Regions from separate parts of the Streptosporangium sp. G11 genome, predicted to be linked through region 1. Evidence: riboswitches for the same ligand, from Rfam matches in the RefSeq annotation. Region 1 holds a riboswitch; each other region holds the start of a gene.

What was found. A riboswitch is a leader RNA that binds a small molecule or an ion and turns the genes downstream of it on or off. The one in region 1 is predicted to bind cobalamin.
Region 2: it holds a riboswitch for cobalamin, as region 1 does, so the genes downstream of both, cobN (cobaltochelatase subunit CobN) here and ACSDR0_RS07700 (CbtB domain-containing protein) in region 1, are expected to answer to the same signal.
Region 3: it holds a riboswitch for cobalamin, as region 1 does, so the genes downstream of both, bluB (5,6-dimethylbenzimidazole synthase) here and ACSDR0_RS07700 (CbtB domain-containing protein) in region 1, are expected to answer to the same signal.

What each region holds. Positions count from the first base shown of each region.
Region 1 is NZ_JBPJUQ010000005.1:180,357-186,526, forward strand. It holds gene ACSDR0_RS07685 (VWA domain-containing protein) at 1-885, opposite strand, end outside; gene ACSDR0_RS07690 (histidine phosphatase family protein) at 1,004-1,567, opposite strand; gene ACSDR0_RS07695 (CbtA family protein) at 1,564-2,307, opposite strand; gene ACSDR0_RS07700 (CbtB domain-containing protein) at 2,315-2,509, opposite strand; adenosylcobalamin (AdoCbl) riboswitch at 2,527-2,660, opposite strand; gene dop (depupylase/deamidase Dop) at 2,798-4,315, opposite strand; gene ACSDR0_RS07710 (acyltransferase family protein) at 4,403-5,563, opposite strand; gene arc (proteasome ATPase) at 5,810-6,170, opposite strand, start outside.
Region 2 is NZ_JBPJUQ010000045.1:18,994-25,163, forward strand. It holds gene cobN (cobaltochelatase subunit CobN) at 1-2,614, opposite strand, end outside; cobalamin riboswitch at 2,778-2,950, opposite strand; gene ACSDR0_RS32285 (precorrin-3B synthase) at 2,997-4,601, shown strand; gene ACSDR0_RS32290 (precorrin-8X methylmutase) at 4,598-5,224, shown strand; gene ACSDR0_RS32295 (precorrin-2 C(20)-methyltransferase) at 5,245-6,170, shown strand, end outside.
Region 3 is NZ_JBPJUQ010000082.1:9,687-15,856, reverse strand. It holds gene ACSDR0_RS41640 (hypothetical protein) at 218-646, shown strand; gene ACSDR0_RS41635 (hypothetical protein) at 809-1,162, shown strand; gene ACSDR0_RS41630 (sporulation protein) at 1,361-2,323, opposite strand; gene ACSDR0_RS41625 (LLM class flavin-dependent oxidoreductase) at 2,487-3,500, shown strand; gene bluB (5,6-dimethylbenzimidazole synthase) at 3,630-4,250, opposite strand; cobalamin riboswitch at 4,283-4,482, opposite strand; gene ACSDR0_RS41615 (MFS transporter) at 4,600-5,835, opposite strand; gene ACSDR0_RS41610 (PLP-dependent aminotransferase family protein) at 5,996-6,170, shown strand, end outside.

The DNA of each region.
Region 1 (6,170 bases):
CGGCAGGACGACCTGGGCGACCCTGGCACGCGCCTCGGCGATGCGCGCGGCCAGCGCCCGCTCCTCGTCCGACCAGGCGGCGGCGAAGGCGTCGGGGTCGGCCTCGAAGGCCAGGCGGCGCCGGACCACGTCCACCCGCTGGGACGGTTCCCGCGAGGCCCGGACCTCAACGGTCAGCCCGAAGCGGTCGAGCAGTTGCGGGCGCAGCTCCCCCTCCTCGGGATTCATCGTCCCGACCAGCAGGAACCGGGCGGCGTGCTGTACCGACACCCCCTCGCGCTCGACGTAGCAGGTGCCGAGGGCGGCGGCGTCGAGCAGCAGGTCCACCAGGTGGTCGTGGAGGAGGTTGACCTCGTCGACGTACAGGACACCCCGGTGGGCGCCCGCCAGGAGGCCGGGTTCGAAGGATTTCACGCCCTCGGTGAGGGCGCGCTCGATGTCGAGGGAGCCGACAAGGCGGTCCTCGGAGGCGCCGACGGGCAGCTCGACCAGGCGGGCGGGCCGCACGGCGCCGCCCCGGTCGCCACCGGGCCGGGTCACGCCGGAGTGTGTCGCGTCCGGCCGGGCCGGGTCGGCCCCGGTCACCTCGGACCGGGCCGCGCCGGGCCGAACGGCGGCGGACCGGGCCGCACCGGGCCGAACGACGGCGGTGGGCCCGGTCGCCGCCTCCGTACGGGCCTCGTGCGGCCCGTCGGGACAGCCGGGATCGGGGGCGGCGGGGTCGCAGGAGAAGCGGCAGCCGGTCACCACCTCGACGGGCGGCAGGAGCGCCGCCAGCGCCCGCACGATCGTGGACTTGGCGGTGCCCTTCTCCCCCCTGACCAGTACTCCCCCGACACGGGGGGAGACCGCGTTGAGGATCAGCGCGAGTTTCAGGTCCTCCATCCCCACGATCGCGGTGAAGGGATAACGGGAGTCGCGCACCTTCGGGATCTCCTTTTCCGTCGCCGGGTCGCCGGGTCGCCGGGTCTTCGGGTGTTCACGTCGTCGAGCGGTCGAGCCGTCAGGGGAAGTAGCCGAGCCGCCAGCGCCCGCCGCGGCCGGTGAGCGTCACGCGGGCCAGTGGCGCGACGTCGACCCGCCAGAAGGACTGGGCGGGGGCGCCGAGGGCGTGGACGACCGCGGCCCGGATGATCGCCGGGTGGGTGACCGCGACGGCCCTGCCGGGGGCGCGGACGGCGAGCCAGCCGGACACCCTGGCGAGGAGCGCGGTGACCGGTTCCCCGCCGTGGGGCGCCGCGCCGGGGTCGCCGAGCCAGGAGGCGAGCGCCTCGGGTTCGGCGGCCTCGACCTCGCCGAGCGTCATGCCGCTCCAGCGGCCGTAATCACAGTCGGCCAGCAACGGGTCGTGCTCGGCCCGCAGACCGAGCGCCGCCGCCGTCTGGACGCAGCGCAGCTCGGCGGGGCAGGCCGCGGGACCGGCGCCGAAGTCCCCTGCCATCTTCTCGGCCCGGCGCAGGCCGCGTTCGTCGAGCGACTCGTCGCCCGGGAACGCGGCCCGTACCGTCGCCGAGGTGGAGGCGTGGCAGACCAGGAGCAGGCGGGTGACCCCCGAGGGGGTCGTCACACCGGGCCGCGCCTGCGAGCGGCGAAGGCGAACAGCGCGCCGACGCCGGCCCAGAAGACCACCTGGGTTCCTATGGAGGCGACCCGGAAGTCCCACAGGAGGTCGGCGGGGAAGCCCTGGGGCACCTCCGAGATCTCCGGCAGGAGGATCCAGGCCGCGACGACGGGGATCAGCACCGCGGCGCCCGCCGACAGCCAGCGCACCCACGGTTCGCTCCGCGAGGCGTAGCGGTAGGCGGCGATGCCCGCGGCGACGGCGAGGATTCCGATGACCACGGCGACCAGGTAGAGCACGGTGCGCTGGTTGATGGTCTCCGGGTCACCGACGGCCGGTGGATTGGCGGGATATTTCACGAAGGGGATGAGGACGACGGAGGTGAACGCGGCGGCGGCGAGGCTCACCGCGAGCACCGGTTCCGAGCGGGGTCCCGCCCGGCCGCGTACGGCCGCGTAGACGAGGGAGAACAGGCCCCCGACCGCGAGGCCGTACAGGCCGAGGGCGAGGAAGAGCCCGAAGCGCTGCCCGTCCCTGCTGACCAGGGCCTCCTCCCCGTCGTGGGAGTGGGCCGCGGCCTCGGTGTCGTCGTGCGATTCGGCCGGGGCGGCGGCCGCGGCGGCCGCCTCCTCCAGCGCGATGGCCTGGTCGATGCGCGGTTCGCCGACGGTGTAGGCGAAGACTGCCGCGAGCAGCCCTGCGAGCAGTCCGACGACGAGGCCCCGGACGATGAGTTTGGTGATCACCTGTGGCTCAGTGGCACGGCACGCCGAGCAGGTGACGCCCGTCGTGCATGAGTTCGTGCAGGTAGTTTCCCGCCTGTGAGATCGCGCCCTGGTCGAAGGTGACCAGGTAGGCGAGGAGCAGCAGCACCGGTACGGCGAGCAGCCAGCGGGTGAGCGAGGGCCATGGGATGGGCTGGGTGTGCGGTGCCGAGATCTGGCTCACGGCCACCTCCTCCGGGATTGACGCGTCCCTTTTCGTAGGTCGGTGGCGGCCGAGTCTGACCTGACTTCCGGCTCCGGGGAGCCGGTCACAGTGGCGCGACCGCACCGGAATCTCACCGGATTTCCCTCGCACCGCCACAAAACACCCGGAACGTATCCCGGTTCTCCGTCCCCCGTCAATCCGGATGTCCGCTTTGACGGGATCTGATGTAACGAAGCCCCCTGATGGGCCCTCGGGTACGCCGAGGGGGGAGGCGGCCCGGCCGGGCCGCCTCCCCCCTCGCGAGAGTCACTGCTCGCCGGTCAGCGCCGTCACCAGCTCCGCGGCGGTACGGCAGCGGTCGAACAGCTCGCCCACATGGGCCTTGGTGCCGCGCAGCGGCTCAAGGGTGGGGACGCGCTGCAACGACTCGCGGCCGGGGATGTCGAAGATGACCGAGTCCCAGGAGGCCGCGGCCACCGACTCGCTGTACTGGCTCAGGCATCGGCCGCGGAAGTAGGCCCGGGTGTCGTTGGGCGGCACCTCGATGGCCCTCTGGACCTCTTCCTCGGTGACCAGGCGCTGCATGCGGCCCCGGGCGACCAGCCGGTTGTAGAGCCCCCGGTCGGGACGGATGTCGGAGTACTGGAGATCGACGAGCTGCAGGCGCGGGTGCGACCAGGAAAGGCCGTCACGGGTGCGGTAGCCCTCCAGGAGCTCCAGCTTGGCCACCCAGTCGAGCTCCCCGGACAGCTGCATCGGGTCTTCCGCCAGGCGGGTGAGGACCGACTCCCAGCGCTCCAGGATGTCCTTGGTGGGCTCGTCCAGGCCGTTGGCGCTGCGCTCCTCGGCGTACTTGCGCGCGAGCTCCAGGTATTCCATCTGGAGCTGCACGGCCGTCAGCCTGCGGCCGTCGCGCATGGCGATCTCGTACTTGAGCGTGGGGTCGTGCGAGACCGCGCGCAGGGCCTGGACGGGGTTGTCCACGGCCAGGTCGCGGGTGAAGTAGTTGTCCTCGATCATGGCCAGGACCAGCGCGGTCGATCCCAGCTTCAGGTAGGTCGAGATCTCCGACATGTTGGCGTCGCCGATGATGACGTGCAGCCGGCGGTATTTCTCCGGGTCGGCGTGGGGCTCGTCCCGGGTGTTGATGATCGGCCGCTTGAGCGTCGTCTCCAGGCCCACCTCGACCTCGAAGAAGTCGGCCCGCTGGCTGATCTGGAAGCCCTCGCCCCGGGAGTCCTGGCCGATGCCGACCTTGCCCGCCCCGGTGACGACCTGCCGGGAGACGAAGAACGGCGTCAGGTGCCTGACGATGTCGGCGAACGAGGTGGCCCGGCGCATGAGGTAGTTCTCGTGGCAGCCGTAGGAGGCGCCCTTGTTGTCGGTGTTGTTCTTGTAGAGCTGGATCGGGGCGTTGGCCGGCATCGCCGAGGCGCGGACCGCCGCGTCGTGCATCACCCGCTCGCCCGCCTTGTCCCAGATCACCGCCGCCCGAGGATTGGTGCACTCGGGCGTGGAGTATTCGGGATGGGCGTGGTCCACGTACAGCCGGGCCCCGTTGGTGAGGATCACGTTCGCCAGGCCGAGGTCCTCGTCGGTCAGCTGGCTCTGGTCGGCCACCTCCCGCGCGAGGTCGAACCCCCGGGCGTCCCGCAGCGGGTTCTCCTCCTCGAAGTCCCATCGCGCGCGCCGGGCCCTGGCGGCCGAGGCCGCCAGATAGGCGTTCACGACCTGAGAGGAGGTCACCATCGCGTTGGCCCCCGGCTGTCCGGGCACGGAGATGCCGTATTCGGTCTCGATGCCCATCACCCGCCGTACCGTCATGCGCACCCTCTGTTCGTCAGGGACTGTTTCTCTCCGTGGTATCTATTCCCGACCCTAGACCCTTCACTATGCCCGGTGGTCGGACAGTTATGGCACCGAAGCCTTTTCGCCCGTTGCGAGGGGAATCGAGGAGAGCGCGGGGAGCTGTGACGTGGACGGCGATGCGGCCCTCCTCCGCCGCCTGGATTTGACGAACTCCTGAAGCGGGCGCTCGGCCACCCGGTACACCAGGTAGGAGAACACCATCGCGGCCAGCAGGGTGACCAGGGCGGTCAGCGGGGGCGGCAGCACGTCCCGCAGGGCGGGGACGATCAGGACCGCGGCCGGGGTGTGGAACAGGTAGAGCGGGTAGGTGAGCGCGCCCAGGACGACCAGGCCGCGCCAGCGCAGCCACCGCAGCCAGCCGAGCGCCACCATCGCCATGAGCACGTAGAAACCGATCACGGTGGCGACCACGGCCCAGCCGGGCACGGGCATCGCGGCGTAGCCGACGTTCTCGACGCGCCCGGCCACCCGGTCGAGCGCCGCGTTGACGGCCAGGCCACCGCTGATCCCGGCCAGGCACCACAGGACGAGCCTGGGGCCGAACCTCGTCATCAGGAAGAACGCCATGCCCCCGACGAAGTACGCCGCGTACTTGGGCATGACCACCAGGTCGACCCAGGCCTCCTCGCTCCCGGCGAAGAACCCGGCCGCCAGCAGCCAGACGCCCATGAAGACCAGGCAGCGGTTGAGCGTGACCCCGATGATCACCAAGATCGAGATCAGCACGTAGAAGCGGAGCTCCACCCAGAGCGACCAGTAGACGCCGTTGGCGTCGTAGACGCCGAAGGCCCGCTGGAGCATCGTGAGGTTGATCCCGTACTCACCGAGGCTGAGCTTGGGGTCCAGGGCCGTGGCGGCGGTCAGCCCGTAGACCGCGGCGGTGACGGCCACGCTGACCCAGTAGGCGGGAAAGAGCCGCACCAGCCGGGAGAGGGCGAAGGCTCCCAGGCCCCGGCCCCAGATGCTCATCAGGATCACGAAGCCGCTGATCATGAAGAACAGCTCGACACCGAGGATGCCGAGCCCGGAGAGGGTGGAGATCGCCGGGAACAGCTCGGCCGGGCGGTCGCCCCACACCGAGGCGAAGGCGATGAAGTAGTGAAAGGCGAGCACCGCCATGGCGGCGAAGAAGCGCAGGAGGTCGAGTTCGGCGAGGCGGCCGCTTCCCCGAGACGCCTCGCGAGACCCCGTGCCGTTCACCACGCGGCCGGGCCGGAATGTTCACGCACGCCACTTGGACGGCGCCTCGATCATTCGGGTTCCCTGTGACGGCCGTCTATTTCCGGGACCGATGTGAAAGGAGATACGGACCTACAACGACAAAAAGGGATAAAACAGGACAAGGTTTATCGGTCGGCGAAAAACGAGGAGCTCGAAAGGCGCGGACCAGACGCCGGCGGCGCGGCCCCCGCGAGGGGGACCGCGCCGCCGGTCACGCGTGGTTAGTGGTTACAGGTATTGACCGGTGTTGGCCACCGTGTCGATGGAACGTCCGGCCTCGGTGCCCTGCTTGCCCGTCACGAGGGTGCGGATGTAGACGATCCGCTCGCCCTTCTTGCCGGAGATGCGGGCCCAGTCGTCGGGGTTGGTGGTGTTGGGCAGGTCCTCGTTCTCGGAGAACTCGTCCACGCAGGCCGCCAGGAGGTGCTGGATCCTCAGGCCCTTCTGCCCGGTCTCCAGGAACTGCTTGATCGCCATCTTCTTGCCGCGGTCGACGATGTTCTGGATCATCGCGCCGGAGTTGAAGTCCTTGAAGTACAGGACCTCCTTGTCGCCGTTGGCGTAGGTCACCTCGAGGAAGCGGTTCTCC
Region 2 (6,170 bases), on a different contig from region 1:
CCGACAGCCCGACCGAACGCGGCCAGTCACCGGTGTCGGCGCGGTAGCGCTCCAGCAGGGAGTCGGCCATCGCCTGGCCGGTCTCCCACGCCAGCCTGCTCGGCACGGCCTTGGGATCGACCGAGTAGAAGTTGCGTCCGGTGGGGAGCACGTTGATCAGCCCGCGCAGCGGAGACCCGCTCGGCCCCGCCGGGACGTAGCCGCCGTCGAGGGCGTGCAGGATCGCGTCGATCTCGTCGGTGGTGCGCGCCAGCCTGGGCACGACCTCGACGGCGGCGAACCGCAGGATGCGCTCCACCGTCTCCAGGTCAGCGCCGACGGCGCCGCGCGCACCGGCCGGGGCGTCCGGTCCGGTGTCCCCGGCCCGGGGCTCCGCCCGGCCCAGGACCTCGGCGGTCACCTCCCCGGCCGCCGACGGGTCCCAGCCGCGGTGCTCCATGGCCTCGACCAGGGCACGGGCCAGGGTCTCGGCCTCGTCGACGCCGATCCGTCCCGCGCTGCCGTCCTCGGCCAGGCCCAGGGCCTCGCGCAGCCCGACGAGCGCCTCGCTGCCCGCCCACATCTGCCGGGCGCGGAGCATGGCCAGCACCAGGTCGACGCGCGGCTGCCCCTCGGGAGCGACTCCCAGCACGTGCAGGCCGTCGCGGATCTGGACGTCCTTGACCTCGCACAGCCAGCCGTCGATGTGCAGCAGGAAGTCGTCGAACTCGGCGTCGTGGGGGCGGTCGGCGACGCCGAGGTCGTGGTCGAGCCTGGCGGCCTGGATGAGCGTCCAGATCTGGGCGCGGATCGCGGGCAGCTTGGCCGGGTCCATCGCCGCGATGGAGGCGTGCTCGTCGAGGAGCTGCTCCAGCCTGGCCATGTCCCCGTAGCTGTCGGCGCGGGCCATCGGCGGGACGAGGTGGTCGACCAGGGTGGCGTGGGCACGGCGCTTGGCCTGGGTGCCCTCGCCGGGGTCGTTGACGAGGAACGGGTAGATGAGCGGCAGGTCGCCGAGCGCGGCGTCCGGGCCGCAGGAGGCCGACAGGCCCGCGGACTTGCCGGGCAGCCACTCCAGGTTGCCGTGCTTGCCCACGTGGACCACGGCGTGCGCGCCGAAGCCGTCGGCCAGCCAGCGGTAGGCGGCCAGGTAGTGGTGGCTGGGCGGCAGGTCGGGGTCGTGGTAGATCGCGATGGGGTTCTCGCCGAAGCCGCGCGGCGGCTGCACCATGACCACCACGTTGCCGGAGCGCAGCGCGGCCAGCACGATCTCGCCCTCCGGGTCGCGCGACCTGTCCACGAACAGCTCGCCGGGCGCCGGGCCCCAGTGCTCCTCCATCCGCGTGCGCAGGTCCGCCGGGAGGGTGGCGTACCACTCGGCGTACCGGCCCGCCGCGATGCGCACCGGGTTTCCGGCGAGCTGCTCCTCGGTGAGCCAGTCCTGGTCCTGCCCGCCCGCGGCGATCAGCGCGTGGATGAGCGCGTCGCCGTCCTGCCCGGTCACCCCGGGCAGCTCGCCCTCGGCGCCGATGTCGTAGCCGCGCTCGCGGAGCGCGGCCAGCAGCCGCACCAGGCTGGCCGGGGTGTCCAGGCCGACGGCGTTGCCGATGCGGGCGTGCTTGGTGGGGTAGGCCGACAGCATCAGCACCAGCCGCCGCTCGGCGGGCGGGATGTGCCGCAGCGCGGCGTGGCGCACGGCGATGCCCGCCACGCGCGAGGCCCGCTCGGGGTCGGCCACGTAGACGGTCAGCCCGTCCTCGTCGATCTCCTTGAAGGAGAACGGCACCGTGATGATCCGCCCGTCGAACTCGGGGATCGCGACCTGGGTGGCGGCGTCCAGCGGGGACAGGCCGTCGTCGTTGTCCTCCCAGGAGGCCCGGCTGCTCGTCAGGCACAGGCCCTGCAGGATCGGCACGTCCAGCTCGGCGAGCGCGCCGACGTCCCAGGCCTCGTCGTCCCCGCCCGCCGACGCGGTCGCCGGGCGGGTGCCTCCCGCGGCGAGTACGGTCACCACCAGGGCGTCCACCGTGCGCAGGACCTCCACCAGGCCGGGCTCGGCGGTGCGCAGGGAGGCGCAGTACACCGGCAGTGCCCGCGCGCCCGCGTCCTCGATCGCCGAGCAGAGCGCCTCGACGAAGGCGGTGTTCCCCGCCACGTGGTGGGCCCGGTAGTAGAGCACCCCGACGACGGGCCCGTCCTGGTCGCGCGCCTCGCGCTCCAGCGTCCCCCACGTGGGGGTGGGCTCGGGCGCGGCGAACCCGTGGCCGGTGAGCAGCAGCGTGTCGGACAGGAAGTGGTGCAGCTCGGTCAGGTTGGCCGGGCCGCCGTGGGCGAGGTAGGCGTGCGCCTCGGCGCAGACCCCGCCCGGCACGGTGGACAGCTCCATCAGCTCGGCGTCCGGCGCCTGCTCGCCGCCGAGGACGACGACGGGCCTGGGCCCGGCGAGCAGGGCGTCCAGGCCCTCCTCCCAGGCGCGGCGCCCGCCGAGCAGGCGGACCACGACCAGGTCGGCGCCCTCCAGCAGTGGCGGGAGGTCGGCGGCGGCGAGCCTGGCGGGGTTGCCGAGCCGGTAGTCGGCGCCGCTCGCGCGAGCGCTCAGCAGGTCGGTGTCGGAGGTCGAGAGCAGGAGGATCACACGCCACACTCCAGGAGAGGCAGGGCGGTACGGCCCAGGGGTGCCACGGCGTGGCGGGGGAACGGCGATGCCACGGCGTAGCGGGAAAACGGCGATGCCACGGCATGGCGGGGGAACGGCGAAAAGCGCACGGAGCTTCCTCCCTCGGGGTCCTCGCCCCGGGTCGTCGTCGGCCGCGACGGCTGGAGTCTCCTGGCTCCCGGATCGGTGCTCACCCCGGCCTTCCCGTCCGTCGTCGGACAGTGGCCCGGGTGGGGTTCGCTCCCCGGTTACAGTGGCGGGACCGCGCCGGAATCACACCGGCTTCCTCCCTTTGCCGTCGCCACCGATGACACTACGGCAGTCCGGTTCGTTGCAAGAAACTGGCGTTAACATCCTCTGAGTGTTCATTGCCGACTTTTCCGGACGATCGCGACTCGACGCGTGCCCCGGGGCGCTTCAGGTCCATGCCGCCGCGGACGGCGGCCTGGCCCGCGTCCGCGTGCCCGGAGGCCGTCTGACCCCCTTCCAGCTGCGCGAGCTCGCCGACGCCGCCTCCGCGTACGGCGGCGGCGTCATCGAGCTGACCTCCCGCGCGAACGTCCAGGTACGCGGCCTCGGCCCGGAGAGTCCTGACAGCGGTACGGGGAGCGGATTCGCCGCGCGGATGGCGGAGGCGGGCCTGCTGCCCTCGGCGACGCACGAGCGGGTACGCAACATCCTCGCCTCCCCGCTGACCGGGCTGGACGGGCTGACCGGGCTGGACGTCGCGGGCGGCACGGGCGGCACGGGCCGTACGAACCACGCGGGCGGCGGGATCGCCGACGTCACCCCGCTGATCGGCGAGCTGGACCGGCGGCTGTGCGCCCGGCCCGCCCTCGCCGCCCTGCCCGGACGGTTCATGTTCGCCCTCGACGACGGCCGGGGGGACGTGGCCGGTCTGGGGGCGGACGCCGGGATCCTGCCGACGGGACCGGACGAGGCCGCGCTGATCCTCGCCGGGACCGACAGCGGGCTGCGCGTCCCACTGGGCGGAGCCGTGACCGCCCTGCTCGCCGCCGCCGAGGCGTTCCTCGACGAGCTGTCCACCCGGGACGTCACCGCGTGGCGGATCTCCGAACTTCCCGACGGCCCCTCCCTGATCGCCGTCCGCGTGCGAACCGCCCTGGGGATCTCCGGTACGGCGCCCTTCGAACCGGTGAGACCGCGAGCGGCGACCCTCGGGCCGGTCGGGGTCGTCGGGAGCGCGGACGTGACCGGAGTCGGAGCCGGGATCGAGGGAAACCCCGGAGGCGGCGGCAGGGGTGGCACCGGGGGCGGAGACGCGCGGGTCGCGCTCGGGGTGGCGGTCCCGCTGGGGCGGCTGACCTCCGCGTCGGCACGACTGCTCGCGGACGCCGCCTCGGGCGGGGAGATCCGGCTCACGCCGTGGCGGGGCGTGGTCCTGCCCGGCCTGGACGGCGCCGAGGTCGCGGGCACCGCCGCCCGGCTGGAGGCCGCCGGGCTGATCGTCGACCCCGGCTCCCCGTGGATCGGCGTGACGGCCTGCACCGGCCGCCCAGGCTGCGCCAAGTCCCTGGCCGACGTCCAGGCCGACGCGGCCACCGCCATCGGCATGGCCCAGCCGTCCGCCGCCCCGCCGTCCGGTGGCAGACCGCCCAGGGGCGAGCCGCCCGAGGACAGGTCGTCCAAGAGCGAGCCGTCCAAAGGTGAGCCGCCCGAGGTCAGGTCGTCCAGGGGTGAGCCGTCCAAGGACAGGTCGTTCAGGAGCGAGCCGTCCGAGGGGGGACCGCCTGTGGCCCCGCCGTCCGCGATCGGGCCGGGCACCGATACGCTCCCCGTGCACTGGGCGGGCTGCGCCAGGCGCTGCGGTCGCCCGAGAGGCCGGGTCGCGGACGTGGTCGCCACCGGCGACGGCTACCGCCTGGAACTGGACGGCACCGGCCTGACCTGCTCCGGCATCGAGGAGACCGCGGCCGCGGTGGCGGCCGCCAGAGGGGAACTGTGATCGACTACGTCCGCGACGGCGCGGAGATCTACCGCCGCTCCTTCGCCACCATCCGCGCGGAAGCCGACCTGGACGGCCTGCCCGCCGACGTCGCCCGGGTCGCGGTCCGCATGATCCACGCCTGCGGGATGGTCGACCTGGTGGGCGATCTGCGCTGGTCGCCCGGTGTCGTGGCCTCGGCGCGCGAGGCGCTCCGCGCGGGCGCGCCGGTGCTCTGCGACGCCATGATGGTCGCCTCCGGGGTGACCCGGCGCCGCCTGCCCGCGGGTAACGAGGTGGTCTGCACCCTCGGTGACCCCCGGGTGCCGGAACTCGCCGCGGAGCTGGGCACCACCCGCAGCGCCGCCGCGCTGGAGCTGTGGCGCGACAGGCTCCAGGGCTCGGTGGTCGCGATCGGCAACGCGCCGACCGCGCTGTTCCGGCTGCTGGAGATGGTCGAGGAGGGCGCGGGCCGCCCGGCCGCCGTGATCGGCGTCCCGGTCGGCTTCATCGGCGCCGCCGAGTCCAAGGAGGCCCTCGCCGAACACCCGGCGAACCTGGAGTACCTGGTCGTGAACGGACGCCGGGGCGGAAGCGCGATGACCGCCGCCGCGGTCAACGCGATGGCGAGCGAGGAAGAGTGAGCGACGACGTGACCGCACGCGTGACCGGACGACTGTGGGGCGTGGGCCTGGGACCCGGCGACCCCGAACTGGTGACCGTCAAGGCCGCCCGCCTGATCGGCCAGGCGGATGTGATCGCCTTCCACAGCGCCCGCCACGGCCGGAGCATCGCCCGCTCGGTGGCCGCCCCCTACCTGCGGGAGGGCCAGGTCGAGGAGGCGCTCATCTACCCGCTCACCACCGAGACCACCGACCACCCGGGGGGCTACCAGGGGGCGATCGACGACTTCTACGCCGCCTGCGCGGTGCGGCTGGCGGCCCATCTGGACGCCGGGCGCGACGTGGTGGTGCTGTGCGAGGGCGACCCGCTCTTCTACGGCTCGTACATGCACATGCACAAGCGCCTGTCGCACCGCTACGTCACCGAGGTCGTGCCGGGCGTGACGTCGGTGAGCGGCGCCTCGGCGGTCCTGGGGCGCCCGCTGGTCGAGCGGGACGAGATTCTGACCGTGCTGCCCGGCACGCTCCCGGCCGAGGTGCTCGCCGAGCGCCTGGCGGCCACCGACTCGGCCGCGGTGCTGAAGCTCGGCCGTACGTTCACCAAGGTCCGCGACGCGCTGGCCGAGGCCGGGCGTCTTGACGAGGCCTGGTACGTCGAGCGCGCCACCACCGGGCAGCAGCGCCTGGCCCCCCTCGCCGAGGTCGACCCCGCCGACGTCCCGTACTTCTCCCTGGCGCTGATCCCGAGCCCCGTCAACGCGGCGGGTCCCGCGCCCGCCGCCGAACCCGGGACCGGGACCGGGGCCGGGGCCCAGGGTGAGGTGAGGGCACGCGGCGAGGTGGTCGTGGTGGGGCTCGGTCCCGCCGGGCGGCCGTGGCTGACGCCGGAGGCGCAGGAGGCGCTGGCCGGTGTCGACGAACTCGTCGGGTACGGCCCCTACCTGGACCGCGTCCCGCCCAACGCGCG
Region 3 (6,170 bases), on a different contig from region 1:
GCCGCCGGACCGCCGCGACCTCGCCGGGGCCTCCCGCCCCCGAGATTTCTTTTGTTCGAGGCCCTGAACAGGGATGTCGAACAAAAATGCGCCGCATAACTTCAGGCCTCGAAGGCCGTCGGACGGCAGCGGGAGCGGTACGGACCCGCGTTCCGCCCGGCGGCGTATCGACCGGCGGCGGAGTGCCGCCGGCGAGACCCGAGGAAGGGCGACAAGCATGAACATGCGCCAAAAAGCAGGACTGGCCCTGGCCGCGAGCGCCGCGGTCATGACCTTCGCCGGTACGGCACCGGCCCAGGCGGCCCCCGTGGCGCGCTCCGCGCCCGCCGTGGTCGTGCAGACGGCATCGGGGAGCTCCGCCTTCACGACGGGAACGGTCACCCAGGAAACCGCGGGAGCGGCCGCTCAGGCGACCGCGGCGGCGGCGAAGTTCTCGTGCAGCCGGGTGAAGGGCTGGAAGCAGAAGCTGGCCTGCCACGCCGTGATGAAGGCGGGCGGCGCGTGGGTGTGGTCGAAGCTGGAGAAGGCGGCCAGGGGAGGATGGGCCCGCTACTCCGAGGCGTTCAACGCGCTCCCCAGGGTCTTCAGGGCCCTGCTGTGGAACCACAAGAGGTACTTCTACTGCCTCCTGTCGCCCTGGTGCTGACCAGGCCCCCAGGATCAACGGCCCCCGGATCCGCATGGCGTGCCGTTTCCCCGTGCCGTCCGCCCGGACGGCACGGGGCCCCCGCGACCACCTCCGCGGATCGTCGTCCCGCGTTTCGAACACCATTCCCGTAGAGAGAGCCGACACCAGGAGACAGTCCCCATGCTCAGCACGCTGAAAATTTCCACCGCCGTCGTCGTCGCCTCGGCGGCCCTCGCCCTGGCGCCCGCGGGCGCGGCCGGCGCGGCATCGGCGACGACCACCGCCACCGCCGTCACCGCGGCGGGGGCGGCGTCCGCGTCGGCCGGCACCGCTCCGGCCTGCGTCAAGCGCCAACTGATCATCCGGCAGGGAGTCGCGCTGACGAACAAGTGCGGCAGGACGATGAGGGTGAAGGTGCTCGTCAAGCGAGGCAAGGACAGCTGGTGCTTCACCATGAAGAACAACCAGAGGAGGTTCTGGGCGTTCGTCCCGCAGGCCGCGTTCGCGAAGTACGAGAGGACCGTCACCTGCTGAAAGCGGCTCCCGCCGGGCGGGGGCCCGGCGGGACCCCGGAAGAAGGCGGCCGCGCGGGTCTCGCGGCCCCCGGGCTTTGAGGAACGAGCCGGAGGCCTGCCGTTCGCCCGGCCGAGACGACGGCCCGCCCCGCGGTTTCGCGGGACGGGCCGTCATCGTTTCGGGGTGCGCGGGCTCATCGGGCGAGTCCCGGCACGGTCACTCCTCCTCTTCCCCCTCGTCCTCGAAGATCTCGTCGACGACCTCGGCGGCCACGAGGCCACCGGCCACACCGGCCGCGACGCCGCCCCAGCCGGGGCCGCGCTCGTGATGGCCGTGGTGGGAGCCGTGGTGACCGTCGTGCCGGGCGTACGGGTCGTGGCCGCCGTACTGGAAACCGCCGCCGTGGGAGCGCTGGGAGAGCGCGGCCAGCCAGCCGTTGATCTCCGAGGCCCAGTCGCGGTGCGCCGCCTCCTGGTGGCCGGCCTGCCAGCGGCCGAAGGCGTCGCCCCCGGAGCCGTGGCCGCCGGAGCGCTTGTCGGCCTCCACCACGATGTCCAGGCCCGTGGGAGTGGCGACGAAGGTCAGCTCGATCTCGTTGATCCGCCCGGCGTAGGCGGGCGGCGGGTAGAACTCGATCTCCTGGTAGAACGGCAGCTGCTGGCCGAGGCCGTAGATGTGGCCGTGCTCCAGGTCGGCACCCTTGAAGTGGAAGCCGAGTCGTACGAAGGCGTCCAGCACGGCCTGCTGGGAGGCCAGCGGCTCGATCTCGACCGGGTCCATGTCGCCCTTGTCGACGGCCGCGGCGATCGCCAGCTCGGTGCGCACCCCCATGGCCATGCCGCGCAGGTGCTGTCCGGCGACCTCGGTGACCGGAGTCTCCCACGGCACCGGGAACTGGAACGGCACGACCTTGTCCTCGCCGCCGCGCAGCCGGAACGCTCCGGAGACCTGCGTGCGGAAGAACTCCAGCAGGCCGACCTGCTCACCCTCGCCGTGCTCGGATTCCGTCCTGGCGACCAGCCCGAGGGCGATGTACTGGATGTCGGCGTCGAAGTCACCGCCCTTCACGCGTACCTCGCCGCGCAGCGACTCGCCGGGCCGCGCCCGCGGGGTGGCCAGGACGGTGTCCACCGAAGGGGCTCCGACCCCGAAGGCTCCCAGCATCCGTTTGAAGATCACGGTTTCCTCTCCTCGTTCACGTGCGTGTTGTGGCCGCACGTCAAACGATCACTGTGGGGGCGCGGTTCCCCCCGGAGCGGACCGGTGGGTAAAAACTGTTCCTCACCCGGTTCTTCGAGCGGGTCCCCCGAATCCGCGGCCGCCGATCCGTACATGAGAGATCATGAGCCGGGTGCGGATCGGAATCTTCCTGGTCGCGGCCGGTTTCCCCGGCAGGCCGCAGGGACGGGTGCTGCGTGACTGCGTGGAGGCGATCGCGGTCGCGGAGGAGGCGGGGTTCGACGACGCGTGGATCGCCGAGCACCACTTCATGTCGTACGGGGTCTGCCCGTCGGCGGCCACGCTGGCGGCCGTGGCGCTCGGACGTACGCGGACGATCGGGGTCGGGACGGCCGTGAGCGTGCTGTCCACCCAGCACCCGGTGGCGCTGGCCGAGCAGGCGGCGATGTTGCACCACCTGTCCGGCGGGCGTTTCACGCTGGGGGTCGGCAGGGGCGGGCCCTGGGTGGACCTGGAGGTGTTCGGCACCGGCCTGGAGAGGTTCGAGCGCGGCTTCGCCGAGTCTCTCGACCTGCTGTGCCGGGCCCTGGAACAGCGCACGGTGTCGGCCGAGGGGGAGTTCTTCCGTTTCCGCGAGGTCGCGATGGTACCGGCGGCGTCGATGCGGCCCGTCGTGGCGTGCACCTCGCCGGAAACGACGCGGCTGGCGGCCGCGCGGGGGCTGCCGATGCTGCTCGGCATGCACGTGGACGACGCGGGCAAGGCCGCGATGCTCGCCGGTTACGACGCGGCGCGCCCACCCGCGCCGGGAGCCGCTCCGCCGGGCGCGGCCCGCCACGTGGCCGCCGTCGTCGGATACGTGGCCGACTCGACGAGGGCGGCCGTGCGGGAGCTGAAAGCCGCCATGCCCCGCTGGCTGGAGCCCGGCCTGGACGGGTACGTGCCGGTGGACGGCCGGCGGCGGCCGGTACGGGACGTGGGGGAGTACGTCGACTTCCTGACCGGCGTCCATCCGGTGGGTGACGCCGACCACTGCGTGGAGACGATCAGGCGCACCCGCGAGGCGACCGGGCTCGAACACCTGATCCTCATGGTCGAGGGTGCGGGCGAGCACGCCCGCACCCTGGAGAACATCCGCCGGCTGGGCGCCGAGGTGCTGCCGAGACTCGGCGGCTGACGACTCCGGTGCCGGAACACCGCCCGCGGAGAGACTCGGCCTCCTCCGCGTCACCGCCGTGAGTCCCCGCGCCGTGACCCGCCGGACCGGGGTCGGCGGGCCCGGCATCTCAACGGAACGCGGCGAACCTCACCAGCGGTCGTGGTGGACGGCGTCTCGCAGAGGGCGCCGGTGGCGCCAGCCGTGCCGTTCGAGGTCGGGTGTGGTCTCGAGGTGGGTCACCGGTCCGAGGCACAACCAGGCGAGAGGGCGGACTCCGGCCGGGATGGCGAGGAGGTCGCCGAGGAAGGGCTCGCGGTAGAACGACACCCAGCCGACGCCGAGGTTCTCGGCGGTGGCGGCCAGCCAGAGGTTCTGGATGGCCAGGCACACCGAGTACAGGCCCGCGTCGGCGATGGCGTGACGGCCGAGGACGGCGGGGCCGCCCCGGTCCGGGTCGTAGGTGACCACGATCGATAGCGTCGACTCCAGCACTCCGTCGATCTTGATTCGGGCGAATCGCCGCGCGGCGGAGGCGTCGAGGGTCGCGGCGAAGACCTCCCGCTCGTGATGGACGTGGTCGTGGAACGCCTCGCGGATGGCGGTGTCGCGCACGAGGACGAAGTCCCACGGCTGGGAGAGCCCCACGCTGGGGGCGGCGTGGGCCGCCGACAGGATCCGGTGCAGGACCTCGTCGGGGACGGGCTCGCCGGTGAACTGCGCGCGTACGTCGCGGCGGCGGTGGATGACGTCGTAAATCCGGTGGTCCATGGGCAGGCTCCCGCTGTGTACATGCCCCGTGCCGGGGCCGTGGACGCGAGGCCGGTCTTCGGACTTCCGGATCGACGCTTGACCACCCGCCTTCCCAGTCCTTTCGGACCAGTGGCCGCGCGTACGCGCATGGGTGGTGGCTTCCCGGTCACCGCGGCGGGCCCGTGCCGGAATCACACCGGCTTCCCGATTCTCCCCGCCGGGGCGGGGCACCTCACAACAGTTCGCCGTTCCGTACGGTAACGGATTTCCGCGCTCGCCATGGCATCGGGGAGTGGGGGAGACCCGCGTCCGGCCCCCCTTGCCCCGCACCGCGGTGCGGGGCAAGGGGGCCTGCTGTCCTCGCCCGTTACCCTGCCATCTCCTTGGCGGCCGGTTCCGCCCGCCGGGTCCGCTGGGCCCAGCGCACGGCCGGTCCGGTGGCGAGGCCGGACAGCAGGAACAGGCCGCCGAGCGCCAGCCAGCCCGGGGTGCCCCAGGTGAGGATCAGCGTCGTGAGCAGTAGTGGGCCGAGCATCCTGGCGACCGCCGCTCCGGATCCGAAGAATCCCTGGTACTGGCCCTGCTTGTCGGCCGGGGCGAGGTCGAACCCGATCTCCCAGGCGCCGGAGGCGTGCGCCATCTCGCCGAACACCTGCAGGCAGGCCGCGAGGAGCAGGATGAGCGCGGCCGCCCACGCCGAGGACCAGGTCGACGACAGGGCGAACACCGCGCACGCGGCGAGCAGCACCACACCCGCCCGCCGCACGGTCCGGGAGGCGGTCTCCAGGTCCGTGACCCGCCGGGCCACCCGTACCTGGAAGAGCACGACGCCCAGGGTGTTGAGGATCAGCAGGGCGGAGACCGTCCAGCTCGGGGCCTCGGTCCGCTGGACGATCCACAGGGGGATGACCAGGCTGAGCAGCGGCATGTTCAGCAGCGTGATCATGTTGAGGAAGGAGAGCAGCGCGTACGGCCTGTCCCTGAGCACCGCCAGGGCCGGTTCGCCCGCGGGCGCGGGCGCCGTGGGCGGCACCGGGGGAAGGCGGAGCAGGATCAGGGCGGAGAGCAGGAAACTCAGCGCGTCCATCGCGAGGACCGTCAGGTAGGCCGCACGGGTGTCGAGGTGCAGCGCCGCCCCGCCGAGCGCGGCGCCGACCGCCAGCCCGGCGTTGACCGTCGCCTGCAGGTGGGCCCGGATCCGGGTCCGCTGCGCCCTGTCCACCAGCCCGGCGAGCAGCGCCTGCCTGGCGGCGGCGAGACCGCACTGCGAGGTCGCGTACAGGCAGGCGATCACGACGAACGCGGGGAAGGAACGGACGAACAGGAACGAGCCGACCGAGGCGGCCGTGGCGACGGCCAGCAGGACCGCCGTGCCGCGAGCTCCCCGGCGGTCGGCGAGGTGGCCGAGCGGGACCCCCGCCACGAAGCCGACGGCCCAGCCGAGTGTCAGCGCGAAGCCGACCTGGGTCGGCGAGAGTCCCACGATCCGGGTGAAGTAGAGCGCCGAGCACACGTAGTACGCGCCGTCCCCGATGGAGTTGGCCAGCTGCGCGAGGGCCAGGACCCTGGGCGGCCCGGAGGGAGGTGTGATCCGGCTGAACATGGGGCTCCTTCTCTGGCCGGGCGCTCGCGACGTGCCCGGGTGATGTTCCGGCCGGTGAGAGCCTGACACGATCTTTACGGGGGTAACTTTATTGAGCTGATTGACCCCATATAAGATCCAATATGGGGCCAAATCGCTGGGCCAATGTGGGGAGGGCCGGATGGACTTCCATGTGAGCCTCACCGGGCGCGGCGACCTGTCCGCCCGCATCTACCGGCAGCTCCTGGACGCCGTCCTCGACGGCCGCCTGCGCCCGGGAGAGCGCCTGCCCCCGACCCGCGAGCTGGCGCGGCGGCTCGACGTGTCGCGCAACACCGTGGCCCTCGCCTACGAGC